DNA from 4 places in the Aeromonas genomosp. paramedia genome. Region 3 is predicted to be linked to each of the others. Evidence: predicted binding sites of a transcription regulator. Region 3 holds the regulator's gene; each other region holds the start of a gene.

Region 1 (4,211 bases), on a different contig from region 3:
AGAGGAGGGCAGCACGAAGGGGAAGAGCGCGATGGCCACGGTCAGCATCATGGCGGCGCAAGCACCGCCACTGGCGAGGATGGCGAGCCGCCCCCGGCCAAGGGCACTTGCCAGCGTGCTCAAGAGCGGCAGCGCGAGGCCCAGGGCAGGCACTGCCCAGAGCACAGGGTATGCCACGAAGTTGCCAAACCAGCCATCCGGCGCCGTCGTCACCTGCTTCATCAGGGGGGTCAGGGCGCTGTTGAGATCCCCTATCTCCGCTATCCGGTAACCGCGCATCTGGCTGAGCCAGAAACCACCGAGGGCAAAGAGCATACTCGCCAATGGGCCGAGCCAGCGGCTCTGGCGGGCGCAGCGCGCTGCTATCACCCCCTGGGTCTTGCACTGCAGGAAGCTACAGCCATGGAGCATCAGCAGGGCCAGCCCCGTGCCCATGCAGGTCAACAGCAGCGGCCAGTTGAAATCGAAGGCGCCGTAGTGGATGCGAAGGGCCGAGTCGAAGCGAAACGGCAAGCCTTGCAGCAAGAAGCCCAGGGTCGCGCCAAACACCAGGGTCGGCAGCAAGGCCCCCATCACCAGGGCCCGGTCCCACCAGCGGCGCCACAGGGGATCCGGCAGCTTGCTGCGATAGTCAAACCCCACCGGGCGCAGGAAGAGGCCGAACAGCAGGAACATGAAGGGCACGTAGAGCGCCGAGAAGGAGGCGGCATAGACCAGGGGCCAGGCGGCGAACAGGGTACCGGCACCGGCGATGAGCCACACCTGGTTGCCCTCCCACACCGGCCCCACGCTGTTGAGCAGCACTCGCCGCTCCTCATCGGTTTTGGCCACCACGGGGAGCAGCATGCCGACCCCGAGATCGAAGCCATCCATCACCACGAAGCCGATGAGCAGGAAGAGCACCAGCCCCCACCAGATGAGTTTCAGGGTTTCGTAATCCATCAGACGGGACTCCCGTTTTTCAATACTTCACCTTGATAACGACCCGTCTGCAGGCTGGCGGGCCCTTTGCGGATCACGTGACGCAACAAGAACAGCTCCACCACCAGCAGGCTGCTGTAGATGAGGAAGATGGAGACGAGGCTGAACCAGAGTTGCCCAGGTTGCAGCAAGGAGACGGAGGCCGACACCGGCAGCACGTCGCTGATGGTCCAGGGCTGGCGGCCGAACTCCGCCACAAACCAGCCCGCCTCGATGGCAATCCAGGGCAGCGGTATGCTCCAGAACAGCGCCTTGAGCAGGCGCGGGGATTGCACCAGCTTGCCCCGGCACAGTTGCAGGAAGGCGGCGGCAAAGAGCCCGAGCAGCACCACACCTATCCCCACCATCAGCCGGAAGCTCCAGAAGAGCGGCGCCACCTGGGGGATGGAGTCGTCGACCGCCCGGGCGATGGCCGCCTCGTCCGCCTTGCCGATATCGGCGGCGTAGGGGGTCAGCAGCAGGCCGTAGCCGAGATCCGCGCGGTGGCGCTCGAAGGTGGCGCGGGCAGCGGCATTGCTACCGTCTGAGCGCAGCGCCTCCAGGGCGTCGTGGGCAAGCATGCCGCTGCGAATGCGCACCTCGTGCTGCGCCTTCAGATCTTTCAAACCCGTCACCTGCTCATCCAGGGAGCGGGTGGCGATGATGCCCATCAGATAGGGTATCTTGACCGCGGCGTGAGTGGTCTCGGCGCTCTGATCCGGCAGGCCGAACAGGGTGAAGGAGGCGGGCGCCGGCTCTGTGTGCCACTCCGCCTCGATGGCGGCGAGCTTCACCTTCTGCACCTCGCCGGTGCGATAGCCCGACTCGTCCCCCAGCACGATGACAGAGAGGATGGCCGCCAGACCAAAGCCCGAGGCGATGGCGAAGGAGCGCAGGGCGAAGCGCACCTCCATGCGACGCAGCAGATACCAGCTGCTCACCCCCATCACGAACAGGGAGGCGGCCACATAGCCCGCCGCCACCGTGTGGACGAACTTGACCTGGGCCACCGGGTTGAAGATCACCGCCGCCACGTCCACCAGCTCCATGCGCATCGTCATGGGGTTGAACTCGGCCCCCACCGGGTTCTGCATCCAGCCGTTGGCAATGAGGATCCAGAGCGCGGAGAGGTTGGAGCCAAGCGCCACCAGCATGGTCACCAGCAGGTGCTGACCCCGGGAGAGCTTGTCCCAGCCGAAGAAGAAGAGGCCCACCAGGGTGGACTCCAGGAAGAAGGCCATCAGCCCCTCCACCGCCAGCGGGGTGCCGAAGATGTCGCCGACATAGTGGGAGTAGTAGGCCCAGTTGGTGCCAAACTGGAACTCCAGGGTGATGCCGGTGGTGACCCCCATGACGAAGTTGATACCGAACAGCTTGCCCCAGAAGCGGGTGATGTCCTTGTAGATCACCTTGCCGGTCATCACGTAGGCGGACTCGGCGATCACCAGGATCCAGGACAGCCCCAGGGTGAGGGGCACAAACAGAAAGTGGAACATCGCCGTCGCGCCGAACTGTATTCGGGAGAGGCTGACCACATCATCCAGGCTTATCATGCATGACTCTCTATGTTGCATTTAACAGGCAGGTTTTCGCCCGTTAAGTACAACACGTGCCATGACACCTATAACAGATGCAGTTATAGTGAAATCTACCTATAACAGTTAGGGCGCACCATGTCCCGTTACGGTCAGCTGGCTGCCTTGTTGCAGCAGCAGATAGAGAGCGGTCTCTGGCAGCCGGGGGAGCGCATCCCCTCCATCCGCCAGAGCTGCAAGACCCATCACTTGAGCCCCATGACGGTGCTGCAGGCCTATCAGCTGCTCGAGAGCCGCGGCCTCATCCTGGCGCGGCCCCAGTCCGGCTACTACGTCAAGGCCGCCACCTCACCGCTGCCCGCCGGCACGGCCCAGCAGGCCCGCTACAGCGGCTCGGTGGACATCAACGATCTGGTGTTCGAGGTGTTGCAGGCGAGCAAATCCCGGGAGCTGGTGCCGCTGGGGCTCGCGGTGGCGGATCCCGCCCTCTTCCCCCACCCCCAGCTCGGCCGGGCGCTGGCGAGCTGCATGCGCCGCCTCGATCCCTTCAGCACGGTGGCAGATCTGCCTCCCGGCAACGAGGCGCTGCGCCGCGCCATCGCCCAGCGTTACGCCAGCGACGGCCTGGCGGTGGACCCCCAGGAGATCATCATCACCACAGGCGCCATGGAGGCGCTCTCCTTAAGCCTGCAGGTGCTGACCGAGCCTGGGGACTGGGTGGTGGTGGAGTCCCCCACCTTCTACGGCGCCCTGCAGGCCATAGAGCGGCTCAAGCTCAACGTGGTGGAGATCCCCGTGATCTCCGGGGTGGGCATCGATCTCGCCCTGCTCACCGAGGCCCTCGCCCAGCGCCCCATCAAGGCGTGCTGGCTGATGGGCAACGTGCAGCATCCCCTCGGTCACACCATGCCGGATGGCCACAAGCAGGCACTGATGGCGCTGCTCAACGCCCATGAGGTGCCTCTGGTGGAGGACGACGTCTACGCCGAGCTCTACTTTGGCCGCGAGCGCCCCAGCCCCATCAAGCGCTGGGACGCCCGGGGCGACAGCCTGCTGTGCGGCTCCTGGACCAAGTGCCTGGCGCCGGGCTTTCGGGTCGGCTGGGTGGTGGCCGGATCCCATGCCGAGCGCATCCAGCGGCTGCAACTGATGTCGACGCTGTCCACCAATGTGCCGAGCCAGCTGGCGCTCGCCGACATGCTGCGCCAGGGCGGGGTGGATGCCCATTTTCGCCGCCTACGCCACACCCTGGCCCAGCGCCAGCAGCAGATGCGGGCGGCTCTGCTGCGCCTCTTCCAGGACGAGGTGCATATCTCGACCCCGGACGGCGGCTACTTCCTCTGGCTGACATTCGACGCGCGCCTCGACAGCCGGGCCCTCTATGCCCAGGCGCTGGCCAGCGGCTTCTCGTTGGCCCCCGGCGCCCTGTTCTCGAGCCAGGGCCAGCACAACCACTGCCTGCGCCTCAACAGCGCCCATCCCTGGAGCCCGGCGCTGGAGGCCGCCCTCACCCGGCTGGCGGCCCTGGTTCACCAGCAGCTCGCCCCCCATCGGCAGGCCAACGACAAGGCCTCATCATGACGAAGCCTTGTGGACTGGCTCGCCGCAGTAGGGGAGCCTTATCTGGCGTAAGTCTCGGACTGGCGCTTGAAGCCAAGAGACTCGTAGAGCGATCTGGCCCGCGCATTGAATGACATGACTTCCAGCTTGATCTGG
Region 2 (4,211 bases), on a different contig from region 3:
CGGGGGCCATGGTCAAGGTACTCACCATGGGCTTTACCCTGGACCGGGATCAGGCCTTCGATCCCAACGCCATGGGGGTCATGCTGCCCACCCTGCTGTGGGAGCTGCTGCAACCTCTCGGCCTGCTGTTCCTGCTGGTGACCATAGCCGCCTTCGTGGGCAACACATTGCTGGGGGGGATGAACTTCTCCTCCGAGGCCATGTTGCCCAAATGGAGCAAATTGAGCCCCTTGAGTGGTTTGAAGAGGATGTTCGGGGTGCAATCCCTGGTGGAGCTCGTCAAGTCCATCGCCAAGGTGGTGTTCATCAGCCTGTTCGCCTGGTGGATGCTGTCGAGCCAGTTCAATCACCTGCTCAACCTCTCCCTGGAGGGTTTCCCCGGCGGCATCATAGACGCCCTGGATCTGCTGCTGTGGATGCTGATCATCCTCTGCTGCGCCCTGATCCCCATCGTCGCCATAGACGTGCCCTTCCAGACCTGGAACCACAATCGCCAGCTCAAGATGACCAAGCAGGAGATCAAGGACGAGTTCAAGGACAGCGATGGCAAGCCCGAGGTCAAGGGGCGGATACGCCAGTTGCAGATGCAGATGGCGATGCGCCGCATGATGGGGGATGTGCCCAAGGCGGACGTCATCATCACCAACCCGACCCACTACTCGGTGGCCCTGAAGTACGACGCGGGCAAGCCGGGGGCCGCGCCCAAGGTGCTGGCCAAGGGGGTGGACGAGGTGGCGATGAAGATCCGGGAGATAGCGCGGGAATACGACATCCCCGTGATGTCCTCGCCGCCCCTGACCCGGGCCATCTACCACGCCACCGAGATTGGCCAGGAGATCCCCGAGGGGCTGTTTGCCGCCGTGGCCCAGGTGCTGGCCTACGTCTATCAGCTCAAGAAGTTCCGCCGTGGTCGTGGCCGCCGCCCGACCCCGGTCGCCAGGGATCTCCCCATTCCGCCGGAATATCGCAAATAATCCGTATTCTGGGAGGCGCTGGTTGTCTCCATCCTCAGGGATCTGTCCACTATGGCACCGGAATATCGCAGGTAATCTCTATTTTGGGAGGCGCTGGTTGTCTCCATCCCCAGGGATCTGTCCACTATGGCACCGGAATATCGCAGGTAGTCTGGTGTTCAGCGGAGGCTGGCTGCCCTGAGCGCCCTAGATCAGTCCACTATGCCACCGGACTATCGCAAGTCGTCAGTGCTCTGAGGCGTTGACAGCTCCCGTTGCCAGGGAGCAGTCCACTGTGCCACCTGAATATTGCATCTAGCCTCGCTCCCGCCCCGTTTGCCATGGATCGGCTCGCCATTCCCCACACTGATCACCATGGCGCTGCCCGTTCCAGCGGGATTTGCGGGCAACACCTCGCTGCCCATCAAGCTACCCGAACAAGTCCTCCGACGGACTTCTGACAGCATCAAAATAAAATCAATATAGATCAATTGGTTGGGTAATTGGCTTGATATTTGCTTTAATTCGCCATCGGCAGTGGTAAATCGAGAAGAACGATGGGATTCAAGGCTGGAGTGAGCCGCTTCAAAGAGTACAGATGGTTGCTCAGCAAGGGGATAGGGACCCCGTTGCTGGTGCTCGCCTCCCTCGGCATGGTGGTGCTCCCCATACCGCCCCTGATGCTGGATATCCTCTTCTCCTTCAACATCGCCCTCTCCATAGTGGTGCTGCTGGTGGCCGTCTATACCCGTCGGCCGCTGGAGTTTGCCGCCTTCCCCACAGTCCTGCTGATAGCGACCCTGCTGCGACTCGCCCTCAACGTCGCCTCCACCCGGGTGGTGCTGCTGGAAGGGCACAACGGCAGCGCGGCGGCGGGCCATGTGATCGAGGCCTTCGGCAACGTGGTGATCGGCGGCAACTATGCGGTGGGCATCATCGTCTTCATGATCCTGGTGATCATCAACTTCGTGGTGGTCACCAAGGGTGCGGGCCGGATCTCCGAGGTGAGCGCCCGCTTCACCCTGGATGCCATGCCCGGCAAGCAGATGGCCATAGATGCGGACCTGAACGCCGGTCTCATCAACCAGGAAGAGGCCAAGAAGCGCCGTCAGGACGTGACCCAGGAAGCTGACTTCTACGGCTCCATGGACGGTGCCTCCAAATTCGTGAAGGGGGATGCCGTCGCCGGCATCATGATCCTCTTCATCAACATCATCGGTGGCTTCATCATCGGCATGATGCAGCACCAGCTCAGCTTCGGCGAAGCGGCCGAGATCTACACCCTGCTCGCCATAGGTGACGGCCTGGTGGCGCAGATCCCGTCCCTGCTGCTCTCCATCGCCGCCGCCATCATAGTCACCCGCCAGAATACCGATCAGGACATGGGCACGGCCGTGCTCGGCCAGCTGTTCGAGAACCCCAAGGCGCTGGTGATCTCCGCCGGCATACTGCTGATGATGGGCAGTGTGCCCGGCATGCCGCACCTGGCCTTCCTGAGTCTGGGGGCCGTGGCGGCAGCAGGGGCCTGGTGGCTGCTGCGCCGGGAGAAACTGAACAAGGCCAGGGCGGCGAGCGGTGAACTCTTGCCGGCCCAGGGTGATGCCCCGGTGGAGCAGAAGGACCTGAGCTGGGATGACGTCATGCCGGTGGACATCATAGGCCTGGAGGTGGGCTATCAGCTCATCCCGCTGGTGGACAAGAACCAGGGGGGCGAGCTGCTCAACCGGATCAAGGGGGTGCGCAAGAAGCTCTCCCAGGAGTTCGGCTTCCTGGTGCCTGCGGTGCACATCCGCGACAACCTGGATCTCGCCCCCAACCAGTACCGCATCACCCTGATGGGGGTGAGCACCGGCGAGGCCACCGTCTATCACGACAAGGAGATGGCCATCAACCCGGGTCAGGTGTTCGGCCAGATCCAGGGCATAGCGACCCAGGATCCCGCGTTCGGACTGGAAGCTGTCTGGGTCGCCAAGGATCAGGTCTCCCAGGCCCAGACCCTTGGCTACACAGTGGTGGATGCGGCCACCGTGGTGGCAACTCACCTCAGCCAGATCCTCTCCAACCATGCCGCCCTGCTGCTGGGTCACGACGAGGTGCAGCAACTGCTGGACATGATAGGGAAGCATCAGAGCAAGCTGGTGGAAGGGCTGGTTCCCGAAGTGATCAGCATGGGCAACCTGGTCAAGGTATTGCAAAATCTCCTCAATGAAGGCGTGCCAATTCGCGATATGCGCACTATCCTGCAGACCCTCGTGGAATATGCGCCACGCAGCCCTGACCCGGAAGTGCTGACCGCCGCCTGCCGTATCGCCCTGCGCAGGCTGATCGTGCAGGAGATTGCCGGCCCCGAGCCCGAGCTGCCGGTGATCACCCTTTCACCAGAACTGGAACGCATATTGCATCAATCCCTGCAAGCAGGTGGGGGAGATGGCGCCGGTATAGAACCGGGACTGGCGGAGCGGATGCAGCGCTCCCTGGTGGAAGCCACTCAACGACAAGAACTGGAAGGCCAGCCGGCCGTGCTTCTGACATCGGGGATATTGCGCAATACCCTGGCGAAATTTGTCAAGAATGCCATTCCTGGATTACGCGTCCTGTCTTATCAGGAAGTGCCTGATGACAAGCAGATCCGCATCGTCAGTGCGGTGGGACAGGGCTAGTTAGCGGAGATGACGGGTGAAGATTAAGCGGTTTTTTGCCAAAGACATGCGCACGGCGCTGGCCGAGGTCAAGGAGACTCTCGGGCCGGATGCCGTCATCATGTCCAACAAAAAGGTCACCGGTGGGGTGGAGATAGTCGCGGCCGTCGATTATCAGTCCCAGGTGCCTGGACCTAAAGATGCGCCGGTTCGCCGTCAGTTGAACGATGAGAGCGTCAATATCTCGTCTGCGGGCAAGCAGATGACGCGCTCGGCTCCCCCCAAGGAGCAGAACGAATATTATGCCGATACCCTGGCGGCCCTGCTGGCGCGCCAGCAGAAGCTCAACCCGTCCAATCCGGCGGGCGGCAACGCCGCTCAGGGGTCATGGCCAGCGAATGGGGCGGGCAACGGCAATGCTGCGCCGGCCTCCTGGCAGGGCAATGGCGGCGCCGGCACCCAGTCCGCCGGACTGGCGTCTGCCGCCAGCGCACCCAGAACCCTGGCCGAACAGGGCCAGTGGGGGGCGGCCCCCGAGCCCGCCAAGCCCAAGGCGCGCCCGGCCCCCGGCCCCCGTGCTGCCCAGTCCGCCCCGCGGGATCAGGAGATGGAGGGGATG
Region 3 (4,211 bases):
ACATCGTCAAACAGAAGATGATCGCCGAGAGCAAGGGGCCCACCCAGCGCGTCAAAACGGTGTTCCTGCCGGATCAGGTAGAAAACTTCGACAAACCCGCCGATCAGAAGAAGTAGGAAACAGAAGCCATGGCAGTGTTAAAAGCAACGGGTTTGCAGAAGAGCTACAAGCGCCGCATGGTGGTCAGCGACGTGAGCCTGGAAGTGGGCACCGGCCAGATAGTGGGGCTGCTCGGCCCGAATGGTGCCGGCAAGACCACCTCCTTCTACATGATCGTGGGCCTGGTGCAGCGGGATGCGGGTCTCATCACCATCGACGAGCAGGACATCAGCCTGCAGCCCATGCATATCCGCGCCCGCAATGGCATCGGCTACCTGCCCCAGGAGGCCTCCATCTTCCGGCGCCTGTCGGTGTTCGACAACCTGATGGGGGTCATGCAGACCCGCAAGGGGTTGAGCCGCGAGGAGCGTGAGGATAAGGTCGAGCAGTTGCTGGAAGAGTTCAACATCACCCATATTCGCGACAGCCTGGGTCAGAGCCTGTCTGGCGGGGAGCGACGCCGGGTCGAGATTGCCCGGGCGCTGGCGGCAGAGCCGCGATTCATCCTGTTGGATGAACCCTTTGCAGGTGTTGATCCCATTTCGGTCATAGACATCAAGAAGATCATCCAGCATCTGAAGGAAAGAGGGCTGGGCGTACTGATCACGGACCACAACGTCAGAGAGACGCTGGATGTGTGCGAGAAGGCCTACATCGTCAGCCACGGCAAGATGATTGCCGAGGGCGCTCCGGCCGACATCCTCGCCGATGAGCAGGTCAAGCGCGTCTATTTGGGCGATCAATTCAGTCTATAGTAAGGGGGCACCCCTCATTTTTGTTAGGTGACTGCCTCGCTGAACATAAGGATATCCCGACGTAGATGAAGCCGACATTACAGTTGCGTCTCGGTCAGTCCCTGACCATGACGCCACAATTACAACAAGCGATTCGTCTGCTCCAGCTCTCCACCCTGGAACTCCAGCAGGAAATTCAGCAAGCGCTCGATAATAACCCCTTGCTGGAGCAGGAGGAGAATGAGGCGCAGGAAACCAGCCCGATAGAGCCCCAGGACGCCAGTCAACTCGACTCCAGCGACGCCATGGCGCAGGACAGCATGCCGGATGAACTGCCGGTGGACACCACCTGGGATGAGGTCTACTCCGCCGGGACTGCCCAGAGCGCCGGCCCCATCCATGACGGGGAAGACAGCGTCTATCAGGGGGAAACCACCGAGAACCTGCAGGACTATCTGCTGTGGCAGATGCGACTGACGCCGTTCAGCGATCTGGATGCCGCCATCGCCCTCGCCATCATCGACGCCATCGACGAGTCCGGCTACCTGACCGCCTCTCTCGAAGATATTCAGGCTGCAGTCAGCAGTGAAGAGGTAGAAGTTGAACTGGATGAAGTGGAAGCCGTGCTCAAGCGGGTGCAGCATTTCGATCCGGTCGGCATAGCCGCGCGCTCGGTGCAGGAGTGTCTGCTGATCCAGCTTGGTCAGTACTCGCCGGATCTGCCCTGGCTCAATGAGGCAAGGGAGGTGATCCGCGAGCACATGGACCTGCTCGGCAACCGCGACTACCGCACCCTAGCGCGCAAGACCCGGCTCAAGGAGAGCGATCTCAAGGAGGTGCTGGATCTCATCCAGCAACTGGAGCCCAGACCCGGCAATGGCATCATCCAGAGCGAGTCGCAATACGTGATCCCGGACGTCTCCGTGGTCAAGAAAGGGACGAAGTGGGTGGTTGAGCTCAACCCGGATTCGGCGCCGCGCATCCGTGTCAACGAGGCCTATGCGGCCATGGCACGCAATGCCCGCAGCAGCACGGATACCCAGTTCATTCGCTCCCATTTGCAGGAGGCCAAGTGGTTCATCAAGAGTCTGGAGAGTCGCAACGACACCCTGCTCAAGGTGGCCAGCTGCATCGTCGAGCAGCAGCAGGGCTTCTTCGAATACGGTGAAGAGGCCATGAAGCCCATGGTACTCAACGACATCGCCGAGGCGGTGGAGATGCACGAGTCGACGATTTCACGGGTGACGACCCAGAAGTACATGCATACGCCCCGTGGCATCTTTGAACTGAAGTTTTTTTTCTCCAGTCATGTCAACACGGAGGGAGGAGGAGAGTGCTCATCGACCGCAATTCGCGCCCTGATCAAGAAGCTGGTGACGGCCGAAAACCCGGCCAAACCGCTTAGTGATAGCAAGATCGCGGATTTGCTGGCCGAACAGGGTATTATGGTGGCGAGACGCACGATCGCAAAGTACCGTGAATCCTTGTTGATCCCGCCATCCAATCAGCGCAAACGCCTGGTTTAGGCAAACAAAAGGAAGACGTTATGCAAATTAACCTGACCGGACACCATGTCGAGATTACCGAAGCTCTGCGTGATTATGTGAATAACAAATTTGCCAAACTCGAGCGTCACTTTGACCATATCAACAACGTACATGTGGTGTTGAGCGTCGAAAAACTGAACCAGATCGCCGAAGCCAAGCTGCACGTCAGCGGGGGAGAGGTGTTCGCCAATTCGCAGCATGCCGACATGTATGCGGCGATTGATACCCTGCTGGATAAACTGGATCGGCAGATCATCAAGCACAAAGATAAGTTAAATCAAAAATAACTATGCAACTTGAACACATACTGAGTCGGGACTGCACCAAGAGTGCGGTCCCTTGTACCAGCAAGAAACGCGCCCTCGAGATCATCAGTGAGCTGGCCGCAGAGCGCCTCGGCGCCTCCCGCCAGGTGCTGTTCGAAAGCCTGCTGGCGCGGGAAAAGATGGGCAGTACCGGGATCGGTGCCGGTATCGCCATTCCCCATGGCCGGATCGACGACGCCTTTGCGCCGACCGCCGTGCTGATGACCTTCTCCGAACCCATCCCTTTCGATTCTATCGACAATCAACCGGTTGACCTGCTCTTTGCATTGCTGGTGCCGGAAAGCGAGTGCAAGCAGCATCTCAAGACCCTTTCCCTGATGGCATCCAAGCTGGGTGACAAGGCCGTCTGCCGCCAGTTGCGCCAGGCGACCAGCGACGAAGAACTCTATCAGATCATGACCTCGGCCTGATGCCGGGTCTGACACCGCCACGTTGGCGTGAGGGGACAAGATGCAGTTAATAGTGGTAAGCGGTCGTTCGGGCTCCGGCAAGACGGTAGCCCTGAGGGTGCTGGAGGATCTGGGTTACTACTGCGTGGATAACCTGCCGGTCAACCTGCTGCCCCAGCTGATCGTCTCGGTGGAGAGCCAGTATGACAAGCTGGCGGTCAGCATAGACGTGCGCAACCTGCCGACCCAGCCAGACAAGCTGGACAACCTGCTGACCCAGGTGCGCAACGAAGGGCGGGTGGAGTTTTCCAGCTTCTTCTTCGATGCAGACAACGGGACCCTGCTCAAGCGCTATGGCGAGAGCCGCCGGCTGCACCCCCTGTCCCGCAAGCAGCTGTCGCTGGATGAGGCGATCCGGGAAGAGACCCACCTGCTGGCGCCCCTCTCCTCGACCGCCGATCTGCGCATCGATACCACCAACCTCAGCATTCATGACCTCAGCGAGCTCATCAAGACCCGGGTGCTCGGCAAGAAAGAGAACGAGCTGGTGCTGGTGTTCGAGTCGTTCGGCTTCAAATACGGCATCCCCAAGGATGCGGACTTCGTGTTCGATGCCCGTTTCCTGCCCAACCCCCACTGGATCCCGGAGCTCAAGCCGTTTACCGGTCAGGATGAGCCCGTGGCCAACTACCTCTCGGCCCAGGCGGACGTGATGCTGTTCATCCAGCAGATAGAGAACATGCTGGTGACCTGGTTGCCCCACCTGGAGCGCAACAATCGCAGCTATGTGACCGTCGGCATAGGTTGTACCGGCGGACAGCATCGTTCGGTGTTCATCGCCGAGCGGCTGGCCAGCACCTTCCGACTGCTTGGCAAGAACGTGCAGATCCGTCACCGCACGCTGGACAAGCGCTCCACCCAAGCCTGACAGACCCACAGGATGTTCAGATGACAGTTTCCGCCTCGGTAGAAGTCAAAAACAAGCTGGGAATCCATGCCAGACCGGCCATGATGCTGTTCGAGCTGGTGCAGGGGTTCGATGCCCATGTACTGCTGCGCAACGAGGACGGCATCGAGGCCGATGCGGACAGCGTGATCGGCCTGCTGATGCTGGAC
Region 4 (4,211 bases), on a different contig from region 3:
ATCTGGGCAGCATCCTCCTCGTTGAGGCTCAGCATCAAGACCGCCGCCATCTCCATCCCGCCCATCTGATCCAGGATCTGGCGCTGGCTTTCGGTGATGTCGTTACCGGTGACTTGGTTTTTCTTCTCTTCAGGCATCTCGGTTCGTTACCCATTCTTTGATGACCTGAGCGGCCAGGTCTGGTTCATTCGCTACCAAGGCACGCACGGCCTTGAGCAGGTCCTCGTCACGGTGCAGATCAGGCAGCTTGAGCTGGCCATCCCGCAAGCCGAACACCGGCTCGGCCTCGGCCTGGGCCGCCAGCAGGCTCAGCTCGTCGTCGCCACCCAGTACGGTGTGGTTGTCAAAGTCCAGCTCCCCTTCCGGCTTGGCATCCGGGTAGAGCAGGCGCTTGAGCATGGGCCGCACCACGGTGACGATGAGCACTATGATGACCAGCACCGAGGCGGCGATGCGCACCGCGCGCCAGAACCAGGGCTGCTCGTAGATAGGCATGTCGGCCACGGCTTCCAGCTCGGGGCGGTTGAACGGAATGGCAACCACCTCCAGGGTGTCTCCCCGGGTCACGTCAAAGCCGAGGCCGCCGCTCAGCAGACGGCGCAGGGTATCGAGCTCGGCCTGGCTGCGGGGCTCGCGAGTGACGGCCCCCTCAGCACCGGGAGTGGCCTTGTAATCCACCGCCACCGACACCGTCATGCGGCGGATGCCGCCCTGCTGGCGCCGGATGTGGCTGACGGTAGTGTCCAGTTCGAAGTTGCGGGTCGCCTCCTTGCGGGAGCGGCCGGAAGAGCCGGTTCCCCCTTCAGCGCCGGCGGCCTGTTCGGGAATGCTGGAGGCGGCGGGGGGCTGATTGGTGAGCGCACCAGGCACGCCGCCATTGCTGCCATTGGCGCTGTTCTCTTCCACCGTCATCTCGGAGCGCACCGCAGGCAGGTCAGGATTGTAGGTCTTGCGGGTCTGCTCCTGCTGGGAGAAGTCGAGGGAGAGATCCACCTCGGCGGTATAGTTGTCGGCTCCCAGCACCGGGATCAGGATGGCGTCAATTTTTTGTTTGTATTCGAGCTCCTGCTTCTGCTGCATCGCAAACTCCTTGCGAGTCTGGGCAGAGAGCGGGTCTTGCGAGCCGGAGTTGAGCAGACGGCCGTTCTGATCGGTCACGGTGACGCGGGTCGGCTCCAGGCCGTGCACGGCGGAGGCGACCATGTCGACGATGGAGTCCACCTCCCCCTGGCCCAGGGCAGCCCCTTTCAGGCTCAGCACGACGGTGGCGCTCGGCTTGCGCTCGTTGCGGGCGAACACGTTGTCTTTCGGGATGGCCAGCAGCACCTGGGCCTTGGCGACGTTCTGGAACTGCTCGATGGCGCTCGCCAGCTGGCGCTCGCGGCTCAGTTTCAGACGCTCGCTCTCCATGCGCTGGCTGACCCCGAAGCTGGAGTCCTTGAGCAGTATGGCTTCGCCGTCGTTGCTGGCCTCGCTGCTGCTGGCGAGGCCGGCGCGGGTCAGGCGCAGCCGGATGTCCGCATAATTCTCGGCACTGACCAGCACGCTCTTGCCTTCGACCTGATAGGGGATCTTCTGCTGATCCAGATAATCCAGGGTGGAGACCAGCTCCTGGGTGTTGAAGGTGCCGAGGGGACGCATCTCCGGCTCCTTGCCCCACAGCAGGATGAAGACGGCGATGGCCAGACAGATGGTCAACCCCAGGATCAGGGTGATCTGCCGCAACACATCGGTGTTGGACAAGAAGCCCAGGGCCGAGCTCTTCTGCTCGTGCTCATCGAGGGCGGCAGCCCCCTCGTTGTTCATCAGCAGATCGCCGTTTGGATCGTTAGCCACTCTTCAGGTCCTTATTGCTGACATCTTCGTGATGCTCGGTCGCCATGGGGCCGAGTTATACCGGCATGTTCATGATGGTCTTGTAGGCATCGACCATCTTGTTGCGCACCTGCACCGTCGCCTCGAAGGCGATGGAGGATTTCTGCCCGGCGATCATCACCTCGGACAGGTCCACCGACTTGTCGCCCATATCGAACCGGGTGCGCAGATCGTTGGCGCTGCCCTGCAACTCATTGACGTTGTCCAGGGCCTGCTGCAGCATCTGACCGAAATCCGAGTTGACCGGACGACCGGGCTGGGTCAGCGGCGTGGCACCGGCTTCGACCTTGAGTGCCTGCATCTCTTGCATCAGGCTGCTTGCGCTAATTTCCATCTTCCCTTCCCAGACAAATCATTGACACTGGCAAGCCTTAAGCAATTAGAGTGCCAAAAGAGAAGAGGGACTGGCCGCCGGCGCCAAGGGGCAGCCACAAGCGGGCCCCAGGCCCTGGCTCATGTCACCCCAGCACCAGCTTCAGATAACCGAGATGCAGATCTCGGTGCTCGTCCGCTGGCAGCTTGACCAGCACCTCGTCGTGCAGGAAGCGCGCCTTCTCGGTGGCCTGCTCAGGGTCCACCAGGCCCACCGCCACCAGCCTGGCGACGATGGCCAGCGCCAGAGCCATGGTCGCCTCGTCCGCCCGTCCCCAGCCGAAGACGATCCCCTCAGCCGCCCCTTCCGTCAGGGGTGCGACCTCATCGCCATTGACCCAGAGGACCATGGGACTGCCCTCCTGCAGCCGCAGATAGATGCTCTGCCGCTCCCACTCCCGGCGCCGGTCCACGGCAGATTCAGATGCTTGGGTCATGCCACTCTCCTTGTTCAACGACTGTGTCTTGCTTGCGCCCATGAAAAAGAGGGCCGAAGGCCCCCTTTTTACTGCAAGTCACGTCATTTAAACAGGCAGTATTTCAACATGATAAAAGAAAAATACCGGATCGCTGCCAGGGACCTTAGTCACTTGTTCAGATCGTCATCAAGCCAGTATTTGGAACCCGAGATATTGGCATCGAGCAGCAGCCCCTTCTCCCCGATCTGGTAGATGGCCATGCCGCCATTGTACTTGGCGGTCAGCTCGGCACTCTCCTTGCCGGCCACGGCCCCCACTTCGGAGGTGGCCTCCCAGCCCTTGTTGACGAAGGCATCGAACCTGGCCTTGTCTTCAAACAGCACCACCTGCTGGTAGAACTTGCCCCCCATGCCGGCGGCCAGCCCGGCGCCAAACATCTTCATATAGGTGTGCTTGCCCGTCTTGCGATTGATGGCAACCCCGGATCCCTGGTTGGTGTGCACCATCAGGGAAAACTTGCGCGAGTCGAACACCGCATAGCCATAGGCCTTGTCAAACAGCAACTTGGCGGAGGGTTGCTCGTTGAACAGCCGTACCAGGGCGGTATCGGCCATGGTATCCAGGGCGGTTCTGGCCTCGGCGGGGGTCTTGGGCTCCAGCATGGTGTCGAGCTTCTTGTCGGCGGCCGTCAACCACTCCTTGCCGGTGGCGGCGCTCTCTTCCGTCCAGGCGCCCGCCTTGTTGTAGGCATCGGCTCCCCAGGTGGAGACAGACTCCCAGGTCGCCTTGGAGAAGTCGGTGATCCCCTGCCAGGCTTCCTTGCTGGTGTCGCTCACCGCGGTGCCAAGCTCGGAGGCCGCTTCCTTCAATTTCGCCCAGTCGGCATGGCTGGGGCCAGATGCAAGTGCCAGGACGGCGGCAATCAACCAGGATCGGCTCTTCATTGTGTGCTCCTTTAATATCCCATCAGCGGACATGTCACCCTATCAGATTTAAGACTACTCAAAGAAGTCCTGAGTGCCTGTCCCCTCCAGCGGGTCAACCAGGGCCAGGCTTCCCCGGCGGCGAGGGGACGGCGGCTGTGCCCTCATGAGCGGGCACAGCCTCCCTGACGACAAGGGACAAAAGCTGACCGTAAATATTGTTCGGCCTGACAACCTCGGTTGTATAGTTTTTGGTTAGCCATTCCGGTAAAATCCGCGCCCTTGAATAAGAGCCACCTAAGAGTGATTGAGCGATGTCCAACACAAAACAGGCCCCCAAAGTAGGATTCGTCTCCTTGGGTTGCCCCAAAAATCTGGTCGATTCCGAGCGCATCCTGACCCAGCTGCGTACCGAAGGGTACGATGTGGTGCCCAGCTATGACGATGCGGAGCTGGTGGTGGTCAACACCTGCGGCTTCATCGACAGCGCGGTACAGGAGTCGCTGGAAGCCATCGGCGAGGCCCTGGCCGAAAACGGCAAGGTGATAGTCACCGGCTGCCTCGGCGCCAAAGAGAACCAGATCCGCGAGATCCACCCCAAGGTGCTCGAGATCACCGGCCC

The links. Region 3 encodes sigma-54, which starts transcription at its own class of promoters, with help from an activator protein. Its sites were predicted from a motif close to TGGCACNGTTTTNGCTT; they were not measured.
Region 1: HB860_RS12030 (cytochrome ubiquinol oxidase subunit I) is a predicted target of sigma-54. The motif match lies at 2,559-2,575, and genes of this name have one in related genera.
Region 2: flhA (flagellar biosynthesis protein FlhA) is a predicted target of sigma-54. The motif match lies at 1,458-1,474, and genes of this name have one in related genera.
Region 4: fliE (flagellar hook-basal body complex protein FliE) is a predicted target of sigma-54. The motif match lies at 2,249-2,265, and genes of this name have one in related genera.

The regions. Positions count from the first base shown of each region.
Region 1 covers NZ_JAAROG010000017.1:333,272-337,482, forward strand. The annotation lists gene cydB (cytochrome d ubiquinol oxidase subunit II) at 1-942, opposite strand, end outside; gene HB860_RS12030 (cytochrome ubiquinol oxidase subunit I) at 942-2,513, opposite strand; gene HB860_RS12035 (PLP-dependent aminotransferase family protein) at 2,634-4,076, shown strand; gene HB860_RS12040 (GNAT family N-acetyltransferase) at 4,115-4,211, opposite strand, start outside.
Region 2 covers NZ_JAAROG010000003.1:351,238-355,448, forward strand. The annotation lists gene flhB (flagellar biosynthesis protein FlhB) at 1-974, shown strand, start outside; gene flhA (flagellar biosynthesis protein FlhA) at 1,511-3,613, shown strand; gene flhF (flagellar biosynthesis protein FlhF) at 3,630-4,211, shown strand, end outside.
Region 3 covers NZ_JAAROG010000001.1:13,745-17,955, forward strand. The annotation lists gene lptA (lipopolysaccharide transport periplasmic protein LptA) at 1-116, shown strand, start outside; gene lptB (LPS export ABC transporter ATP-binding protein) at 129-854, shown strand; gene HB860_RS00095 (RNA polymerase factor sigma-54) at 920-2,359, shown strand; gene hpf (ribosome hibernation promoting factor) at 2,380-2,667, shown strand; gene ptsN (PTS IIA-like nitrogen regulatory protein PtsN) at 2,670-3,116, shown strand; gene rapZ (RNase adapter RapZ) at 3,157-4,023, shown strand; gene npr (PTS phosphocarrier protein NPr) at 4,044-4,211, shown strand, end outside.
Region 4 covers NZ_JAAROG010000003.1:336,452-340,662, reverse strand. The annotation lists gene fliG (flagellar motor switch protein FliG) at 1-137, opposite strand, end outside; gene fliF (flagellar basal-body MS-ring/collar protein FliF) at 130-1,836, opposite strand; gene fliE (flagellar hook-basal body complex protein FliE) at 1,892-2,209, opposite strand; gene HB860_RS04075 (hypothetical protein) at 2,334-2,684, opposite strand; gene befA (beta cell expansion factor BefA) at 2,834-3,610, opposite strand; gene rimO (30S ribosomal protein S12 methylthiotransferase RimO) at 3,904-4,211, shown strand, end outside.